Regions from separate parts of the Bacillus spongicola genome, predicted to be linked through region 1. Evidence: riboswitches for the same ligand, from Rfam matches in the RefSeq annotation. Region 1 holds a riboswitch; each other region holds the start of a gene.
What was found. A riboswitch is a leader RNA that binds a small molecule or an ion and turns the genes downstream of it on or off. The one in region 1 is predicted to bind cyclic di-GMP.

Region 1 (4,948 bases):
TTATTCACTTCCGTTTTAACGTATAAGAAAAAGGTGGCATTTGCCACCTTTTTCTTATGAGGAATTATTGAGAGGTTCCTGCCATGATCCAGCTACAGTGGGTCTGAGGCTCGGGACAAGTGCCAGCCCACTGCGTGAAGCAGGCTTCCCTACGTGTACTGTCATTGTCCTGCCGCCTCAGGCCGACCCACTTCCGCTTTTCTTGTTGCATTACTATTTTCTGTGTGGTATAATTTTTTACTGTGAGTAATAATTTTATTGCTCCTTGCCCTATTGAAGGGCCGCATAGTCCATAAGGAGGTGACTTAAAGATGAGAAAGTATGAATTCATGTACATTATCCGTCCAACTGTTGATGACGAGGCGAAAAAAGCTGTAGTTGAGCGTTTTTCTAACGTTTTGACATCTAATGGAGCGGAAATCATCGAGTCTAAAGATTGGGGTAAACGTCGTTTAGCTTACGAGATTAACGATTTCCGTGATGGTTTCTACCAACTGGTTACTGTTAAATCTGGATCAGAAGCGGTTAACGAATTTGACCGTCTTGCTAAGATCAGCGATGACATTATCCGTCATATCGTAATCAAAGAAGAAGAATAATTCAACCATATTTAATATTAATAGATTTTTTAATGTTTCACGTGAAACATTAATGAAAGGGGTTGATTCTGATGATGAATCGAGTCGTTTTAGTAGGTCGGTTAACGAAGGATCCAGAATTACGCTATACTCCAAGTGGAGCAGCAGTCGCTACATTTACTTTGGCGGTAAACCGTTCTTTCACGAACCAAGCAGGTCAACGTGAGGCAGATTTTATTAACTGTGTCGTTTGGCGTAAGCCAGCAGAAAACGTAGCTAATTTCTTGAAAAAAGGAAGTTTAGCTGGTGTAGATGGACGTGTTCAAACTCGTAATTATGAAGGACAAGATGGCAAACGTGTTTATGTTACGGAGATTGTAGCTGAAAGCGTTCAGTTTCTTGAACCAAAAAATGCGGGTGGAAATACTGAGCAACGTGGAGGAAGTAATTCTTCTTATGGTGGCGGTAGACAAGAAAATCCATTTAAACAGAATCAGAATCAGAATCAACAACCAGACCGCAACAACAATCAAAGCTATACACGCGTAGATGAAGATCCGTTTGCAAATGATGGTCAACCGATTGATATTTCAGATGACGATCTTCCATTCTAAGTTTATGATAGTTGATTGATTTCTAAAAAGTAAAGGAGGTTATTCACATGGCAGGAGCTCGCAGAGGCGGACGTAAGCGTCGTAAGGTGTGTTATTTCACAGCTAATGGAATTATTCACATCGATTATAAAGACGTAGATCTTCTAAAGAAATTTATCTCTGAACGTGGAAAAATTCTTCCACGTCGTGTAACTGGTACGAATGCTAAGTATCAACGTAGACTTACTCGCGCAATTAAACGTGCGCGTACAATGGCACTTTTACCATACGTAACTGGTGAATAAGTATTATTTTAAAAGAGTAGCGAATTCAGTCGCTACTCTTTTTTGTGTTTTTTTATAAGGCTGTTTTCACAAATTTTGTGCATTTTTGTGTCAATATTTAAGCTATGATATAGCTTTGTTTTGAACATCATTTCATTTAATATGTTGTAAATCATCTGTGAGATGGAAGTTTTATTAGAAAATCGAATGAAATAGCCACATGTCTACGGAAAAATATCTTTTAAAAAATATCAATATATATCCTGCAAACTGCAATTTCGTAATAAAGTAGTCATAATTTCTATCAAATTCTACCAAAATTATTTGTGATTTATGATAAAATTGACCTAATACAAATTACATAAGGCAAACTACTTGAAAAGGTGGGACGCAAAGCTACGAGTCTAAAGGTAAACCTATGATCGTCGGGCTGCTATTTTTATAAAAGTAGTGGCTATCTCTTGATCGAGATGGCTTTTTTGAAAGTAAAATGGCTTTTTGTTTAGTTCTAGCAACCTAGTGTTTCACTTAAGGAAGGGGAAAAAATGTGTTTAAATCAATAAAAATAAAATTAATAGCACTTATTTCGTTAGTATTTATTGTAGCAATCGGAGCAATTATCACTTTTGCGGGGTGGCAAACAAAGGTGAAAACGGAGAAAAATGCGGTACAGCAAGCAGAAACTCTTGTAGGGCAGCTTAGTCAAAACATCCAGCTGTTTCTGAAGCAGTATGAACATGGATTAGATCAGTTTGTTTATACGGATACTGTGAAAGCGTTTGCTCAAATTCAAGCAGATGAGAACGTCCGAGGAAATTCTTATGTTGAAGAATTGGCTAAGATTAATGGCGATTTTGAAAACTACTTAGATTTATATGAAGAAGCGCTTCATATCTACGTTGTGACACCAAATAATAAAATAAATAGCGTACCTAAAGTAAATATGAGTGAAGATCAAACTAAATCTGCTTGGTATGTTAATGCAGAGAAAGCAAAAATTCGAGTGGTTTGGGGTGAGCCTTATTACCATGAGAAAAAACAAGAATATATTTTGACCGCTTCAAAAGCGATAACAGTGAATGGAAATGTTGTTGGAGTTGTTGGAATAGATATTAGTCTATCCAAGCTTACAGAAAAAATATCAGCCACGGACATTGGATTTCAAGGGTTTCCTTTTATGCTTTCAGAAACGGGCATTGCTATTATTCATCCTACCAGTCAGGGAGAAGATTTAACTACTCACTCTTTTATCCAAAATCTGTATAAGTCTGAAGGGTTAGCTGGGAAAATGAATTACACACTTGAAGGAGACCAGAAATTAATGGTGTTTGATACGATTCCAGGAACCGGTTGGAAAGTAGGAGCTTCCTATTCAATGGAGGACTTGAAAGCTGTAGCTGATGAAATAGTTCAGTCTATTCTCTGGATTTCGTTAGTCACTTTGGTTGGGTCAATTGGAATCGTCGTACTTGTGTCTCGAACCTTAACAAAGCCTCTCACCCGCTTGAAGAATTCTGTTAACCAGGTAGCGTCGGGAGATTTAACCGAAAGAGTCTTGGTGAAATCAAAGGATGAAATCGGTCTTCTTTCTTCTAGTTTTAATCATATGGTAGACAATATGGAAGAGGTATTGCAACTTGTTAATACATCTGTAAATGATGTGAGAAATTCAGCTGAAAATTTAAGTGGGATATCAGAGGAAACGAATGCCTCTAGTGAGGAAATGGCTCAAGCGGTCATTGAAATTGCAGCAGGGGCATCTAAGTCTGCTGAAGACGCTGAGCTGACCAATCAGCAATCCCTTCGATTAAGCGAGCAAATTAATGAGCTCTCATTGAAGGCACGTAATATGTCCTTGGTTGCAGCAAACGCAGAAAAAACGAATCAAATAGGGAGGGAGCAAATGAATATGCTTCAAGATTCCTATCACTCTTCACAAAATTTGATTGGAGATATGTTTGGTGTTATTAAAGAGTTAGCTGAGAAAGTGACATCTATTGAGCATGTCATTAAAACCATTACAGACATCTCTACACAGACCAACTTGTTAGCTCTAAACGCTAGTATTGAAGCAGCACGAGCAGGTGAACATGGGAAAGGATTTGCTGTTGTAGCGGATGAAGTCAGAAAGCTTGCAGAACAAACCGTTGCAGCAACGGAAGAGGTGAAAATTACGATATCACAAATACAAAAAGGCTCAAACTTAGCTGTAACGAAAATGGATGATACGAAAGAGATTTTTGAGGAACAATTCGGAGTTGTAGAAGGAACTAATCAAGTTTTTGAAAAAATATCGTCATTTATTTTGGAAATTGAAGCGTCTGTTTTGCAAATGGATAGTGAAATTGAACAAGTAGCAGAACAAAAAAGTGAAGTAATAGCTATCGTTCAAACGATGGCCGCTCTTGCAGAAGAGACAGCAGCATCTTGTGAACAAATGAGTGCTTCTACAACAGAACAAGTAAAAGCGATTGGAACTGTTACTTCTTCAGCCGAAGATTTAACTGAATTGAGCCAACTGTTAAAGAAAGCGATTGAGCGGTTTAAATTACAGTAGGGCTGGAAAAAAGTGAATTGGTTCCTTTCGTATGCTTTGTTGCTCTTGTTACAAAGATAAAACAGGCAGTAAGGTTTTCTTGATTGATTTCCTGCTTTTCATCTAGAAATGAAGAGTTTTTCAATAGGAAAGGCTGTTATCGCAAAGATTGTGGCTTTTTGAATTAGTCCCTATTTCGTGATGAAAAGAGATTGTAGTCATACAAGTCGAAGGTTTTATTCTTATTTGAAAATCCACAATCCTTGTATAAAGCTATTCTTCTTTCAATCTTACCTTAATCATGATAGTTTAAAGAGGGTGTCAACTGACATCCTTTTCTATTTATAGAAAACCATCTAAGTGACTTGAAGCCTAGAGGATTCAGGTCTAAAATGGAAACATATTGATTAGAAAGAGAGTGGTTCTTGTTGTATAAAACGAAAGGAATTACTGAGGGTGCTATTTTAATTGCTGCTTTTGTAATTCTTCTGTTTATAACTTTGTATATTCCAATATTAGGAGCGATTACTAGCTTGTTTATGGTTTTACCGTTTATTCTTTATAGCAGTAAATATCCACTAAAATATAGTTTAATGCTCTTGGCTGCTTCAATTGGACTCGCCCTTATTATTGGGAATATCTTAGCATTACCCGTTGCTATTTTTGCTGCGTTTATTGGAATACTGATGGGCTGGCAAATTCAATTAAAGCAACCGAAAATTATGATTTTATTGAGCTCTACCGTGTTATTTTTAATCATCTTTAGTTCTCAATACGTCATTTCTGTATTGTTTTTAGAGATGAATTTTGTTACCGAACTATTTGCTTTGCTAAGTGAATCCATTCAACAGTCCATCAAGTTTATGGAAATGATTGGTCAAACTCCAGATGAAAAAGTAGTCGAAAAAATGAACGAAATGGTTTCTTTAACGAGCACTTTAATTCCGAGCATTTTCG
Region 2 (4,948 bases), on a different contig from region 1:
AAAACTTACCGAATACTCGTGAAGGCGATTGGGGCGGAGTTCATATTAATAGTGGCATTCCGAATAAAGCTGCCTATAATACAATCAATTCTATCGGTAAAGCGAAGGCTGAAAAGATTTATTACCGTGCACTTACCGTCTATTTAACACCTAATAGTCAATTTTCAGATGCTCGTCAAGCACTTATCCAATCGGCACAAGATTTGTATGATTCGAGTACAGCCAATTCAGTCGCAACAGCTTGGGATAGTGTTGGAGTTTTTTAGAAGGCTGTTTTCGCAAAGATTGTGGCTTTTCGAATAAAAAGGAATCCCTTGACTTGTATGATTTCGTGCTCTTTTCCTAATGAAAAATTCTTCATTTCTAGATAAAGAAGAAAAAATCAATCGAAAAAACCCTACTACCTGTTTTTTCTTTGTGTCAAGAGCAACATTGTATACGAAAAGAGCCTTTTAAAAAAGATAATTTTGTGAGGATAGGCTCATAAAACGAAGAGTAATTACTACCTGTTTATCGCTGTGCTAGCATCAACTATATATGTTCATTGGTATGGGCTGTCCATTTAGTCGCTTTTCGGCTAGTGGACACTCTTTTTTTTGCCGCATTATTCGGTGGAACACCAGGTCAAATGAAGTATTTGCAATCTGGAGCAATTCTTGTTGGCACGACGATTCTAGTCATTCTTCTAGCTAAAAAACGAATTAAAGGAATTCCAGCTAGTCTTGTTCCATTAATAGGCGCTAGTCTTTTTGCGGTTGCCTTATAAGAAGTCGGTTGGTTAATAGACATTGAATTTATCGGGAAGCTACCGAATTCATTGCCAATGATACAAATACCCATTCTTGATTCAGGAATAATGGTGAGTCTCATTCCATTCGCTTTAGCGATTGCTGTACTTGGCATCGAATCACTTCTAACCTCAGTGGTAATGGATAAAGAAACAGGAACTAAGCCTAAGCATAACAGCAATAAGGAGCTAATTGGTAATGTGATGAGTGGTCTTTTGGGGGGCTGGCAGGTGCCGGCGCAACAGTTCGCTCAATTGTCAATTTACAAAGTGGAGGGAAAACGGCTTTATCAGCCTGTTTCCATAGCGTATTTTTAGTTTTGAGTCTAGTTGGAACCGGTGGACTTATTGCCTTTGTTCCACAAGCTGTTTTAGCGGGGATACTTATCTATACGGACTTTACGATGTTTGATTGGGAGACGGTTAAAAAAGGAAGAACCCTTTTGCTAGATGAAGTGATCGTCATAGCGACAACGATGGTTTTAACAGTAGTTGTTGATTTGATGGTGGCTGTTGCGGTTGGTGTCGTCTTGACCTATGTATTCGATTTTGTGAAAAAGTCATCTAAAGCGGTTCAGTAAAGGTCGATTCAATCGTGAATGACGACAGCTCTACTTCTTGAAAAAATTAGAGAGACATTTGAATAAGGTGAGAAGTGATTCTTTTAGTGATAAATCTTCTAAACAAGCGTGTAATTGTTGTATAATAATGTAGAGTAAAGCGAGAGTTCCTTTCCAAAGTATGGTGTTTACTTTAGTCTAAAACCAAGAGAATGAAGAAGAAAAGTCACGTATGAGTGATAGTAAGATAAAGTTGAAAGCGAGTGGAGCAATATGGGCCGTAAATGGAATAATATTAAAGAGAAAAAAGCGTCAAAGGATGCGAATACAAGTCGTATATACGCAAAATTCGGAAGAGAAATCTATGTTGCAGCCAAGCAAGGAGAACCTGATCCAGAATCGAATCAAGCACTCAAAGTAGTTCTAGAACGTGCCAAAACATACAGTGTACCCAAAGCCATTATCGACCGTGCAATCGAAAAAGCAAAGGGTGGTTCAGAGGAAAGTTATGATACCCTTCGTTATGAAGGCTTTGGACCGAACGGATCAATGGTCATCGTTGACGCTCTTACAAATAATGTGAATCGTACAGCATCAGATGTCCGTGCTGCTTTTGGTAAAAATGGTGGAAATATGGGGGTAAGTGGTTCGGTTGCCTATATGTTTGATGCTACTGCTGTTATCGGCCTGGAGGCTAAAACAGCAGATGATGTACTTGAAATATTAATGGACGGGGATGTAGACGCTCGTGACATTATTGAAGAAGAGGAAGCTGTCATCATTTACGCCGAACCGGATCAATTTCATGCTGTGCAAGCTGCCATGAAAAATAATGGTGTAACCGAATTTACCGTAGCTGAGCTAACGATGCTAGCCCAAAATGACGTTACTCTTGATGCAGACGCTCAAGAGCAATTTGAGAAAATGATTGATGCGATCGAGGATCTTGAGGATGTACAACAAGTGTATCATAACGTCGATCTAGGAGAATAAGTTAAGAAAGCAGACCTTGTCTTTCAACAAGAGGTCTGTTTTTTTATAACCTATTTAGGATTGGGTTGTATTCTAGTAAAAGGCAGCTTCCGCAAAGGTTGTTGCTTTTGGAATTAGTCCATAAATCTCGTAAGCAATCGACTTTGGGGGATTTATTGTATCAATTCTAAACCTGAGGAATATCGCCTCATAGGGTTTAGAGAGACTGTAGTTATGATAGGAGAAGATATTTCTAAACAGTCAAAAATTATTGCGTATTTCGACCTACTCCCGTATGCTGAAGGTAGTTAAATAGATGGTGATGGGCAAACTTGTCGAAAGGCAGGGACGCAAAGATATGGGTCGTCGATGAGTGCTAAACTCATACCGATCGCCAATCTGCGAAACCTCCCATCCCTCATTTCGTAGATGGAGGGATTTTTTATGAAGAGAGTCGTTATTTTGTTTTGTTTTTTAGTGTATACTTTGCTTTCACCTCTTGCTTATTCTCCGGTTCGTGCGGAATTAGAAAGTCCTTTTTCGCAGATTAATACCTACCAAATTTACTATAATACCCCCACAGATGAGATTCTCGAAAATATGAAGGATTATGATTTAGTGATTGTTGAGCCTCATGAGTTTACTGTTGATCAAATCCAACAATTGAAAGACAGTGGTACGATGGTGCTCGGATATATTAATACAATGGAAGCGGATGAATGGAATATTGAGTTTATGAATCAGCTTCACCAGGATGATTTCTATTATGAAGTCGACAAAAGAGTATTTTATCCTGAGTGGAACTCATATTTAATGGATATATCGTCCCCTCATTATCAAGAGTTATTGCAGCAAGAGATTAACAATCAAATCATACAAAAAGGATTTGATGGAATTTTTCTTGATACGGTTGGAGATATCGACAATGAATTTTTGGACCAGCCTGATGTGTTAGAAGCACAAAGAGCAGGTATGGTTTCGTTTTTGAAAACGGTAAAGGAAAAGTATCCTCAACTCCCTTTATTACAGAATTGGGGATTTGACACATTGAAAGAAGCGACAGCCCCATATGTCGATGGAATCTTGTGGGAGAATTTTGATCAAAATGTGATTGCAAATGACGAATGGGCCCAAAATACCATTCAGACATTAAGAGAAATGAAGCAAGAATATCCGCTTGAGGTGTTTACGGTCTCCTTTTCAGAAGGAGAATGGAGTAAAGCATTTGCTGAGGAAAAAGGATTTGTTCATTACTATGAACCCGAAAGTTTTGATGAATTTACTTGGAATGATTTTGCCACATCTCCAACTATTTCTTCAGAAAATGGTTTGGCGCAAATTAGAGAGTACCAAGTATACTAAGGAGCTCCCAAAGAGTGGATTTTGCAAGATATGAAGAACTTTGATTTAGTCATAGTGGATCCGTATCATTATTCCAAGGAACAAGTAGAACATATTCAATCGGCTGGAACCAAGGTAATTGGATACATCAGTACAACAGAAGTCGGAGGCTGGAATTCTTCTCTGTTAGCGCAGTTTGAGGAAGATGATTTTATTTGGAGAAATGGAGAAAAGGTAACGTATAGCTGGGATGCGTATTTAATGGATCTTACTTCACGACATTATCAAGAAATAATGAAACAAGAAGTAGACACTCAGATTCATCAAAAAGGGTTTGACGGCATACTTCTAGACTCTATCGGAAATCTTGAACAGGAATTTACGGATGAAGCGAGAACAAATCAGGAAGATGCGCTTGTTTCCTTTATCAATAATATCAAGAAGGATAAGGTGCTCATCCAAAATGGTGCATTTGATGTTCTTTCAACCAAAACGGTCCCCTATATCGACGGGGTCTTATGGGCTTTTTTTGAGAAAAATAAAATTCAACGGAGTTCATGGTCCCAAACTACTGTAAATCAACTAATTGAATTACGTTCTATTCATCAAATCTCTGTCTTCACAATCTCGTTAAAAGAGGAAGCAACCCAACAATATTCAGATGATCTTGGTTTCACCCACTACCATGATCATAATAGATTTATGAAATGGTAAAGCTGTTTTTTTCGCTATTTAGACATTGCGATATAGATAGACGACAGGGAACTTTTTGAATCCTTTTAAACCAGAAGCCTATAAAATGAATTTTCCATTCATTTTATAGGCTTCAACCACTAGTTATCCAAATAAGTATAGTTTGGAAATAAAGATTGATAATTTGGAATAAAGCTTGAACAAACATCCTGTTGAACTATTGGCGGGATGTTTTTAATTTTTAATCGGTCCAGGTTCTTGAATAATAGCTAACAATGATAAATAATGTGTGCAAAGACTTGTATAAAGAAATAGATAATTTTTATTGAGGTGATAAGCATATATGGAATTACCAACTAAAATGGGACTGAATGCTGAGGGTTATATTATTAATCCAACAGCGAAAGAAAATGTTCAAAAACAATTTAAACCAGTTATAAATGCAGTTATAGACTTATTAAGACAATTGTTGAAGGAAAACTTACACAGTATATATGTGTACGGAAGTATTGGTAGGGGTGAAGCAAAATAAGGTATTTCTGATTTGGATTTAACTGTTATTGTACATTTCCCACTACCATTTGGTGAGATAAAT
Region 3 (4,948 bases), on a different contig from region 1:
AGGATTTAACCCACTCAGAAACCGAATTCACGCGCTGAAAAATCGTGAAAAAAACCGCCATACGGTGTCGACACCAGCCTGTTTCTGGACAAGAGCACCGACTCAATAACGGAAAATCTAAATCTAATTTAACCGACACAGGTGTCACATCTTGAACCTGCGCAGAAATCGTACTATCGAGCGTCTTCACATTGTACACGAGCTTTTGCCGGTGTAATAATAAACCTTTTTGAACCATTTTCAAATGAGCTGATTCCTTCGGGGTAAGCTCTTTTTTAATATCTTCACCAGAAGCCATTATTTTCTCAGTTAATTCTTCAAGTTTAGAAGACAAACGAACGCCTCCTTTTCGAGTTATCCTTCTAAAAATCCATATTCTTTCATTATAACCGAAAATGCCGGATTGTAGTTGTCAGAAATCCAAACAGAAAGAGTTAAGGAACAAAGATGTGTGCAACTTACCATATGTTTTAGGAAGAGAGGGTGTGCTAGGTGGTAGGAGGGATAAACTGTGGAAGTCGTGCATAACCGAGAAAAGATGTGCATATCGGGCACAAAGTCGTGCATACATCACGAAGATGTGCATTAGTCAGTCAAAGTAGAGCATCCCCCGCCTCCGCCAACCCATAAAAAAAGAGCCCTAACGCTCGAGGCTCTTAAACAGTTTATCTTTCAACTAATCCAAAAAGAATATTCTTCATGATTAAATATCGATTCATCTCTTTCAGTTCCTTCACCTTTACTTGTGAGGGATGAAGGGGGGTGATGATGGGCGATTGATCCCCGGCTATAGCTTTTTTGTTTGGGAGGAAGAGGTCGCCTTTTTCGATACCGTCTTTTACTTCCATTAGGTTGTTGACTTCGAGACCTTTTGTGACGTGTATTTTCATCGTGGAGCCATTTGGACGGATGCCCCAGACGAAATAGTCTAGTCCGTTCATTTCGACACTTTTCTTCGGAAGGACGTTGACGTCGGTTGCTTCAGCGGTGATGATGTCGACGCTGACATGATAGCCAGGCCAAAGGGTTTCCGCTTCTTCAACAGGGATTTCTACGTCTTCATCAGTCTCCGTATCCTCGTCAGCATCAAGATCTTCAGATTCCCCGTCACTATCAGAGAATTCATTCACTTCCTCTTCTTCCGGTGTCAGCAGAATGGAGTAAGGGTAGCGACTTTCGGTCATGGAGTCCGGTTCTTGAGCTGGATAGGTTTCAATTTCACTGACCGCCCCGTCGAAAGATTCCTTAAGGACGAGAGAGGTGACAACTGTTTTCATGGCTGGCTTCACGGTAGCGGTTTCGGCTTCTGAAAGTGTACCGGTAATCATCGTGCTATCGGATTTTATGGTGATAAAAGGGTTGTCCAATGAGTAGGAGATCTCTCCTACAATGCCAGCTACTTTGCTTTCAACCGTTCCACCGGATTGTTCATTTTTCAAATCAATCAGTTCATCTTTATACTTCAATGACTGTGCCTCAAGTAAGTCGAGCTTCACTTCCGCAGCGGCGATGTCAGCATCGAGGCTGTACTCGATTTGAAGCTTACTTGCTTTTTCTTCGCTATGATCTTCTTCCCCCGTGGAGTTGAAGCTTGGTAGTGAGCGCGAGGTAGATTTTAAATTAGAAATATATGTTTTAACACTTTTAATTTCAACATCTACTACGTCTTTTTGACGCTCTACTTCTGCCACCTCTTCGTCTAGTTCATCCGAATCGTAAGCGAAAAGTGGTGTGCCGACCTCGATTGTGTCGCCTTCTTCGACGAAAATCTCAGAGAACGAGCGATTTTCGTCAATAGTTACATAGAATTCATCCAATGGGACGACAACCCCCTCCGACTTTAGCACATCGCGCAAAGTGGAAGTACCCACATAATCCCAATCGGCAATGTAACTTATTTTCGGAATGGATGAGAGATTCCGTTGAATGAAAAAGACATTCAGGGTGATCAATAAAATGCTAAATAATAAGAGTAGGTTCTTTTTTTTCATCATGGTCACAGCCTTTTACAATATACTCGTAAAGTCGATGTATTCTAATAGTGTGGATGCACCCCAAAATAACAGGTGAATGAAACAAATATAAAATAGGAGTAGGGCAGGTCTTCGTTCCGTGAGCAGGGATAATCCACGGAATTGCAAGTAGATGGCCCATCCTTTAAATAACGAAATTGCCCCGGCGAAATAGATAATTGCTTTTAGATTTGTTATTTCTTCCGCGATTACACCGAGTGAAAAGGGAGAATAATACCATTCCACATTTAAGGTGAACACCAGAACTAAATACATCACACGTTCAATTAAAAGTGGGAGAAACGAAATCATTCCGACAATAAATAGTTTGTGAAAGCTCTCTTCCGAAATGCTCCAAAAAAAGATCGTCGGCAAGAATAGATAGAAGAGTGAGAAGAAGATTCCTGCTAGTAAACTACCGAGTAAAAAATATACATGTTGGGCGGTTAGTTCACCTAAGGTGTTGGTGACAATATGCGGAGCTAAAATATTTGTTCCTATTCCAAAGCTTGCATTCACAGTGAAAATGAGTCCGCTAAAAAGAATAAGTAGGAACATCTTCGCCCAAGGCCATTTGATCGCCTCCACCATCCCTAATTGATAAAAAGAAGTAGACGGCTGGCGCAGATTTTTCCAAAAGTTAAATTTAAATTTCATGTATGTTATCCTCCAATGAGCAGAATCCTCTCTTTATTCTACAGCATTCGCAGGTGACTTTTCCATAAAATGTAGAAATAACTCAAAATAATAAAAGCATCGGAAATTTCCGATGCTCAACGGGCTTCAATCATTATAAAATGTATGGTAAGTAAGTAACACCGATAATAAATAAAGTGGTAATAACAAAGATACTAATGTACATCACTCGAGTATTCCTTGATTTTCTTACTTTAATTTCTTCAGGTGTATAAAATTTCAAGTCTCTCATCCTCCTTGGATTTCGATAGCTGGCTAGCATAGTCTAAAAGACCTTAGCTCCTTAAGCTTTGCGCCATTACCTTTAAGCAATTCTGCCATTTTCGTTCCACCTACCTATTTTAACTACGAAATTATGAAAATAAAATAGGTAAATAGTAATTTGTTGAAAAACGTCGAATACTATTCCTGGAAATAGATAGAATATTTGGTATGAAGTAATTGTAAAATAAAGGGTTACGTTTTGAGTGGTAAAATGGTACTATTATAGTTGTGAAGTAGGTACATAATTACTAAGGATAAGGAGGATTGAATGACCAAGTTTTTTATTTGCATTGAATCAAACCAGAAACCGATAAAAATCAGTAAACAGTCCAGCTACAGGATTATGGTTGACGGTAGGTTAAATTCAGATGGTTCCATCACGATTCATTCTCACTCCAGCTTGGCTTTAGCTTTACAAAGCACACTTCTCTGTTCGCTGCCTTCAAAGAATCTACCATCACATCCCACCACTATGCTAATACTCCCAGTTACCGAAGGAAGTACAAAAGTCAGCGTCTGGTCTAGTAATCTCGCGGAACCGTTGATGATCATTCATATTTCTGAGATGAAAGTCACAGTCGAGCCGCATCCTTCTTTAACGAAACGTATCAATCAAGAGCTTGCCTACAGACTAGTCGCTTCCTTCCTTGTCAGACAAAATAAGCAACAAGCTACCTACCTGATTAACCCTCAATCTAGCAGAAGAAGAAGGGAAAAAAACTCACAACTTAAGTCATTAAGTAGAAAATTGCCAGAAGATCAATAAATTGTCATGAATATTAGTAGTTATTTGTAAATTAATAAGGCTGTTTTCGTAAAGATTGTCGCTTTTCGAATTAGCTATCATTTCGTGATGAAGAATGACTTCGGGCATCTTTTCACATCATTTTTAACCCGAAATGAGGTAAGAAAAGAGTGTCTCCATCTTTTTTGTATGCTAAAACAACAAAGTATGCGAGAAGAGCCTTTATAAAAAAACAATTGTAGATAATTGTAATTTAATTGTATAATATAAAAATCGAAGAGGTTTTTTACTGAGCCAAAATGGATATAGAGTAGTAGAATAATAATTAGGAGGGTTAGTTTTGCGTTCTTCAATGATAGACGATCAAAATAAACTAAAATATCTTTTAACAAAAGCGATGGATGAAGGAAATAATGGCAATATGGATACAGCAAAAATGATGGACTGGCTTAAACGTGAACTTGTAAGCACAACCCAATATCAAGAAGAAAAAGCGATATAGCTTTTTTGAATATAGATATAGAAAAAAGAACTTTTTCAACTGCTGATAGGGTTCTTTTTTGGATTTTCTTCTTCTTTCATAAGTATTTCTCTAGCGCGAAGTAGAAAAATCGAGTGATGTCACGAATTAATTCGCACTATTACATCGCACTAAAATATTGGGAAATCCTGCCGGCAAGAATCTCCAAAAAATCTTGGCTTAGTATAGGAAAGTACGTCTCCGTGTATTCTAATAGAAAAGCTGTTTTCGCCCCCTAAAAGGAATGTTCCATTGGCTCGGAAGTGCGATAACAACAATGTGTACGAAAAGATCCAATAAGAAAGAAGGGATGCTCTGTGAACCATTTTTATCAAAAACAACCACAAGTTAAAGACCCGATGAACAACGTTACGGAGAAGGTTGAGCGGTTCGAAGTCGCCTATAATCAAATTCATGATGAACTCGAGAAGTTGTCGACGAATAAGGATGCACATGGATTTGTTGACCTTCTCTATGATACAAAGCATCGATATGCGTCGATTCGCCATTATTTTGAGGATCTTAAAAGCTATGCGCGTTTACGAAATGCCCTCGTGCATGAGAAAACGAAACGAGATTATTATATCGCAGACCCGCACGAAGAGGTCGTCACACGAATTGAGGAAATTGCTGCATTCTTGCAGTCGCCACCGAACGCCACTCAACTTGCTTCGTCTCCGGTAAAGCTCTATGATACAGACGAGTTGGTAA
Region 4 (4,948 bases), on a different contig from region 1:
ATCGAAAGGAGATAATACAATATGAATAAAAAGTTATGGTCCATCTTAGGTGCTTCTGCACTAGCTGCAATGCTAATGATAGGGTGTGGAACTGATCAAGAACCGCCACCTGAAGATGATACGTTAATCGAAGAAGATCTTGATCTCAATGAAGAAGTTGATGATTTTGGGGATCAAGAATTGAACGAAGATACGAATGTTGAAGACGGAATGGACTTAGATCCAGCTCAAGACAAAAATACGCCAGAAGAAGAAATTCTGGAAGACCCGAAAGATATGGAAGACGAAGATCGTAAAGACGAATAGCAGCAACTAAGGCGGGGAATTCCTCGCCTTAGTTTTTTTTTCTGCTCGAATAATATAGCGCTCTTTCGTGGAAGACAGAGCTGCAAAAGGGTAGCAGGTAGATAAAGTGAGCATTTCATTTGGACTAGTTGGCAACGTGACACTGAGGTCATCTTCCTTAACAATGAACGTCTCTATAATCACATACTCGAATGTTCCGCTCGTCATTTCTACCAATAATGTATCTCCTATCGATAATTTGCCTAAACCTTTAAAAACCGTATCACGATGTCCCGCTAAAAAAATATTATCTTGTTGTCCGGGCAATTTAGTTGAGGATAAATGTCCAACACCTTTTTCTAAATCGATTTCATCGGTTCCCTCAACGATTGGAAGTTCTTTGTTTAAAACAGGAAGTTTTAGAAGGCCCACGATAGCCCCTTGAGTAAACTGGTATCTAGGAATGGGGTTCTCTTCATCCGCAAGCTGTTTCGTTTTAGACGAGAACTCAGCCTTCGATAAGGAATGTTTAGCTTCTTCAAGTGCGGCATTCGTTTGTTGATGTTGCGATAAAATAGAAAACAGGGCATAAAGAAAGAAACATGCTCCAAGAAAACAGAGAACAAGACCACTCCATCGCAACATGTTAAGCTTTCTCCTCTCTTTTATAGCGCATTAATCTAGTAAACTGCATAAATTCTCTCTTTGTTAATCCACTCCTAACAGCATCAGAAAGCAAAGATAACCACACTTTGTCTAAATAATTTCCCTCATGAACTTCTTCTGTTTTTATGAATTCATCGATTGGTATCCTTAGCGCATCAGCTATTTGTTTAAGGATCTTTAGCGAAGGGTTTTTTTGAAGTCCTCTCTCAATCGAACTAATATAGGATTTAGAAACGTTTGCATTTAATGATAGCTCATTGATGGAGATTCCTCGCTCTTCTCTTATTTCTCTGATTTTTTCTCCAATCATAAAATAACTCCTTTATATCATTATACGTTCATTATATAGAACAAAAGAGGCGATTAAAAGGGGATTTTAGTTTGTTTTTGAAAGAAAAGAAAAAAATGTTCGTTATATAGAAAAAATGCCTTTTATTCTCTCTGTTTGTACTTTATAATAGAATTATAATTCATTAAAAAGAACAAACGAGTGACATTTTTCCTGTTACTAAATGCATAGCTCGAATTATCTATCCAGTACAAGAAACAAATATATAGGATAAGCTCATCCTCCCTCGAACAGCCTTAGCCTAATATTTTCTTATCTAGCTCTTGTTAACAATTCTTTTGTAAGGCTCAATTCATAAACTTTGTTGCTTTTCGTATCAGTTTATCATCGATGATAGTACTTTGTTTCGGCTATCATTTCGTCTGTTTTTGATGGTAATCAAGAGTGAAATGGAGAATTTAGTGAGCCAGTTAGAAATAAAGGTACACCTAGCCCAGAATCAACAAGGAAAAATTGGCAGTATAAGAAAATATTAAAATGATGGGGTGCATGTAATGTATAAAAAAATGTGTTCACGTTGTTATCGTCCTTCCTTCAGTGCGACAGAGTTTGGTGACTGGCACTGCCCTACTTGCGGTCAAAACCTCACGAATAGTCCTTTCTTTAACGCGAATAGCTCCTTAGAAAAGCAATCAAGTTACATCCCAGCTACAAAAAAATTAGAAGCGTACCGAAAGCAGATGAAAAAAAGTTTGTAATACTCGACAAAATTAGCTACAGACTATGGAATTATGAAGAATTTCACCTATGGAAGGAGGGAAAATGTCACTATATAGCAAATATTGGTGATAAAAAATTCTGAAAATAAAGATTCGATAGACAAATTGTTACAAAAAATGGGAGGACACGTCTGTATAATGAGGAATATAGCAAATAACTACATCAGTTTAAAGGCAAACTCATTTAAAGATGAGGACGCAAAGCCACAGATCTACTGCTTATAACAAAATAAGCTATGATGGCTGGGTTGCCTGAAATACATCAGTATTTTAGGGGGAAGAATAATGGGGAAAATTGAACTGGATCTGGAGTGGATCCAACTAGTGAAAGAAGCTCTAGAAAGTGGAATTTCAAAAAATGAGATAAGAGAATTTTTGAAAACAAAGAAAATACCCACATCAAATGAAATGAGTCGAAATATTACAAAAAGTCTTGCATAATCTGCAAGACTTTATTTTTGTTCATTTCGCCATTTATTAAATTCGATAAATTCTTTGAATTGCTCTTTTGTGATACCAGAAGAAATAGCTTCTTGAGCAATATCTACCCAATCTGGATCGAGTGCATTGGTTTGTTTTGAATCAAATAATATTGACTCAATGGAGACATGAAGTGCAGACGAAATTTTTTCTAAAAATTGAACAGAAGGATTCTGCTGTAAATTACGCTCAAGCGCACTTAAATAAGATTTTGCGACGCCAGCTCGATCGGCTAGCTCAGTCATCGACATTTTTCTCTCCAGTCGCAATTGTTTTACACGTTCTCCAATCATAATCGACACCTCGTGATAAGTAGTAAACTACATTTATTAATAAAGTAACATATGTTAGCTATAGAGAACAAGTTCTCGTGAAAACATTTATAGGATTATTACTATTGTCCACTTGAATTAGACGTTAGTTTTGGTTTTAGTTTGATTTTTTTTCGAAAGGTTTCAATTAAGGGAGCACCTTCAAGACCTTGCTCAATCAGTTCATTTAGAAGTAATTCGGAGTAGTCTTTTGGTATTTTTTTAAGATGACCTTCCATCAACACACTAATCTTCCCATCAAGCTGCTTAATTCCGCGAATATGTATAAAGAAGGAAGCATAGTCGTTCTGAGGGTGAGTAATGACGACACGAATTTCTGTATCATCGGTGGTTTGTTGAATTTCTCGAAAGTAATCGTAATATTGACGAGAGGCAAAGGCTTCAACGAGCCACGTGCCTTTCAGATCTTCTTTATTAATAATTAGCCCATCTTCGATATCAATCGTCACAATTTCCTCTTGATCTATAATTTGAAAGGTAATAATTTTAAACGTTTTCATCGAATTCCTCCTTGGACATCATTCTAATCGGCTGCTTTCGCATTTGCTCAGTTTCCTTGACATCACTATACTACGGGTCCTCTTTTCGTATGATCTGAAGGGTGGATTTTAAAAAATGAACGATTTTCATACAGAATTTCTTCTTAAAGCAACAATTAAGAAGAATAGAGCCTTCTAATAAAAATTATATCATAGTAAAATCTGGAACACACATCTGAAAAAATTTTAAATTTGTTGGTTTGCTGAAATTTTACTAGAAAATGAATGAAAACTATTGAATTCCCCTAGCTGAATTCGGTAGTTAATGATGTAATTTTAAAAAGGAAGGAAGGAATCATCCATTTTACGTGCACCCACCTTCTCGATACAATGTGGTTAGAAGGGAGGGAGAGAATGATTAATCAAGTAACACTGGTCGGTCGACTGACAAAAGATCCAGTCCTAAAGCAAACCCGTGACGGTAAATCGGTATTAAATGTGACATTAGCTGTGAATCGCCACTACCGGAACGCTGCAGGTGAATTTGAAACGGATTTTGTTCTATGTACGCTCTGGAACAAAACGGCAGAAAACACCGCCGTCTATTGTGTGAAAGGATCGGTGGTCGGTATTATCGGAAAAATTCAAACGAGATACTACGAAAACACCGAAGGCAAACGAATTTACATGACCGAAGTATTCGGCGAAAGTGTTAAATTTTTAGGCCAAAAAACGCAACAAACGGCAGAAAATACCCATTTTACACCAGCAGAAGCTATTTTACCATAAGGAGGACCGCATCAGTGAGCAATCAAAACGAATTGAAAAAAATAGAACTACTTGTTGGTGAGCTAATTCTCAAACTAGGTCAAGCACGCTCGGAAATAGTCCAACTCCAAGAAAAAGTGTCCATCCTCGAGAAAAATACACTCACAGCATACTCAACTCTACCATTGACTCCAGTCGTAAAAGAAAATCAACTGTCCTCTTAACTTCCTCTATGCCCTCGTAATAGAGAGAAAAACATCTACCTCGTTTTAACCCTCGTCAAACTCCCCGTTGAGCCGGCTCCCCAACCGGCTCTTTTTTTGTGGATATTTATTGAGAAAACATTTTATTAGATGCTAAGAATTCGATTGATTATTGAGGCTGTTTTCGCAAAGATTGTGGCTTTTCGAATAGGAATATATTCCATGATTTGTATGACTTCGTGCTCTTTTCCTCATGAAAAATTCTCCATTTCTAGATAAAAGGTAAGAAATCAGTCGAAAAAACCTTACTGCCTGTTTTTTCTTTGTGCCAATAGCAACAAAGGATACGAAAAGAGCCATTATTAAAGGCTCCCCGTAAACGGGAAGCCTTCCAAACTAATGCTTATTTCAATGTAAGTAAGTCTTTTAAATCATGATCAGATAGCTCGGTAATCCAGGAATCGCTTTGGATGATGTCGTCGTTGAGTGCTTGTTTTTTCTCGAGCATCATGTCGATTTTTTCTTCGAGAGTACCGGATGTGATGAGCTTGTGCACGTGAACGAAGCGGTTTTGGCCGATTCGGTAGGCTCGGTCGGTTGCTTGGTTTTCGACTGCCGGATTCCACCAGCGATCATAGTGAATGACGTGATTGGCAGCGGTTAAGTT

Region 2: linked by a shared signal. The riboswitch ahead of U8D43_RS09685 (glycoside hydrolase family 191 protein) and the one ahead of U8D43_RS21065 (HAMP domain-containing protein) in region 1 are both predicted to bind cyclic di-GMP.
Region 3: linked by a shared signal. The riboswitch ahead of U8D43_RS10765 (hypothetical protein) and the one ahead of U8D43_RS21065 (HAMP domain-containing protein) in region 1 are both predicted to bind cyclic di-GMP.
Region 4: linked by a shared signal. The riboswitch ahead of U8D43_RS10805 (anti-repressor SinI family protein) and the one ahead of U8D43_RS21065 (HAMP domain-containing protein) in region 1 are both predicted to bind cyclic di-GMP.

Annotation. Positions count from the first base shown of each region.
Region 1 covers NZ_JAYKTS010000022.1:35,808-40,755, reverse strand. The annotation lists gene ychF (redox-regulated ATPase YchF) at 1-26, shown strand, start outside; gene rpsF (30S ribosomal protein S6) at 312-599, shown strand; gene ssb (single-stranded DNA-binding protein) at 671-1,192, shown strand; gene rpsR (30S ribosomal protein S18) at 1,240-1,476, shown strand; cyclic di-GMP riboswitch class I at 1,811-1,893, shown strand; partial or broken gene U8D43_RS21065 (HAMP domain-containing protein) at 2,003-3,067, shown strand; gene U8D43_RS21060 (methyl-accepting chemotaxis protein) at 3,062-4,012, shown strand; gene U8D43_RS14550 (YybS family protein) at 4,417-4,948, shown strand, end outside.
Region 2 covers NZ_JAYKTS010000011.1:106,074-111,021, forward strand. The annotation lists gene U8D43_RS09665 (M4 family metallopeptidase) at 1-266, shown strand, start outside; gene U8D43_RS09670 (hypothetical protein) at 629-766, shown strand; partial or broken gene U8D43_RS09675 (SulP family inorganic anion transporter) at 824-1,368, shown strand; gene U8D43_RS09680 (YebC/PmpR family DNA-binding transcriptional regulator) at 1,621-2,340, shown strand; cyclic di-GMP riboswitch class I at 2,635-2,726, shown strand; gene U8D43_RS09685 (glycoside hydrolase family 191 protein) at 2,764-3,681, shown strand; gene U8D43_RS09690 (endo alpha-1,4 polygalactosaminidase) at 3,712-4,374, shown strand; gene U8D43_RS09695 (nucleotidyltransferase family protein) at 4,697-4,885, shown strand; gene U8D43_RS09700 (nucleotidyltransferase domain-containing protein) at 4,898-4,948, shown strand, end outside.
Region 3 covers NZ_JAYKTS010000013.1:92,127-97,074, reverse strand. The annotation lists gene U8D43_RS10775 (SWIM zinc finger family protein) at 1-334, opposite strand, end outside; gene U8D43_RS10770 (efflux RND transporter periplasmic adaptor subunit) at 666-1,994, opposite strand; gene U8D43_RS10765 (hypothetical protein) at 2,007-2,669, opposite strand; cyclic di-GMP riboswitch class I at 2,952-3,037, opposite strand; gene U8D43_RS10760 (hypothetical protein) at 3,241-3,738, shown strand; gene U8D43_RS10755 (hypothetical protein) at 4,058-4,219, shown strand; gene U8D43_RS10750 (hypothetical protein) at 4,555-4,948, shown strand, end outside.
Region 4 covers NZ_JAYKTS010000013.1:100,915-105,862, reverse strand. The annotation lists gene U8D43_RS10820 (hypothetical protein) at 22-306, shown strand; gene srtD (class D sortase, LPxTATN-specific) at 313-930, opposite strand; gene U8D43_RS10810 (helix-turn-helix domain-containing protein) at 932-1,261, opposite strand; cyclic di-GMP riboswitch class I at 2,183-2,275, shown strand; gene U8D43_RS10805 (anti-repressor SinI family protein) at 2,305-2,460, shown strand; gene U8D43_RS10800 (helix-turn-helix domain-containing protein) at 2,472-2,792, opposite strand; gene U8D43_RS10795 (YwpF family protein) at 2,894-3,331, opposite strand; gene U8D43_RS10790 (single-stranded DNA-binding protein) at 3,725-4,099, shown strand; gene U8D43_RS10785 (hypothetical protein) at 4,114-4,302, shown strand; gene U8D43_RS10780 (DEAD/DEAH box helicase) at 4,685-4,948, opposite strand, start outside.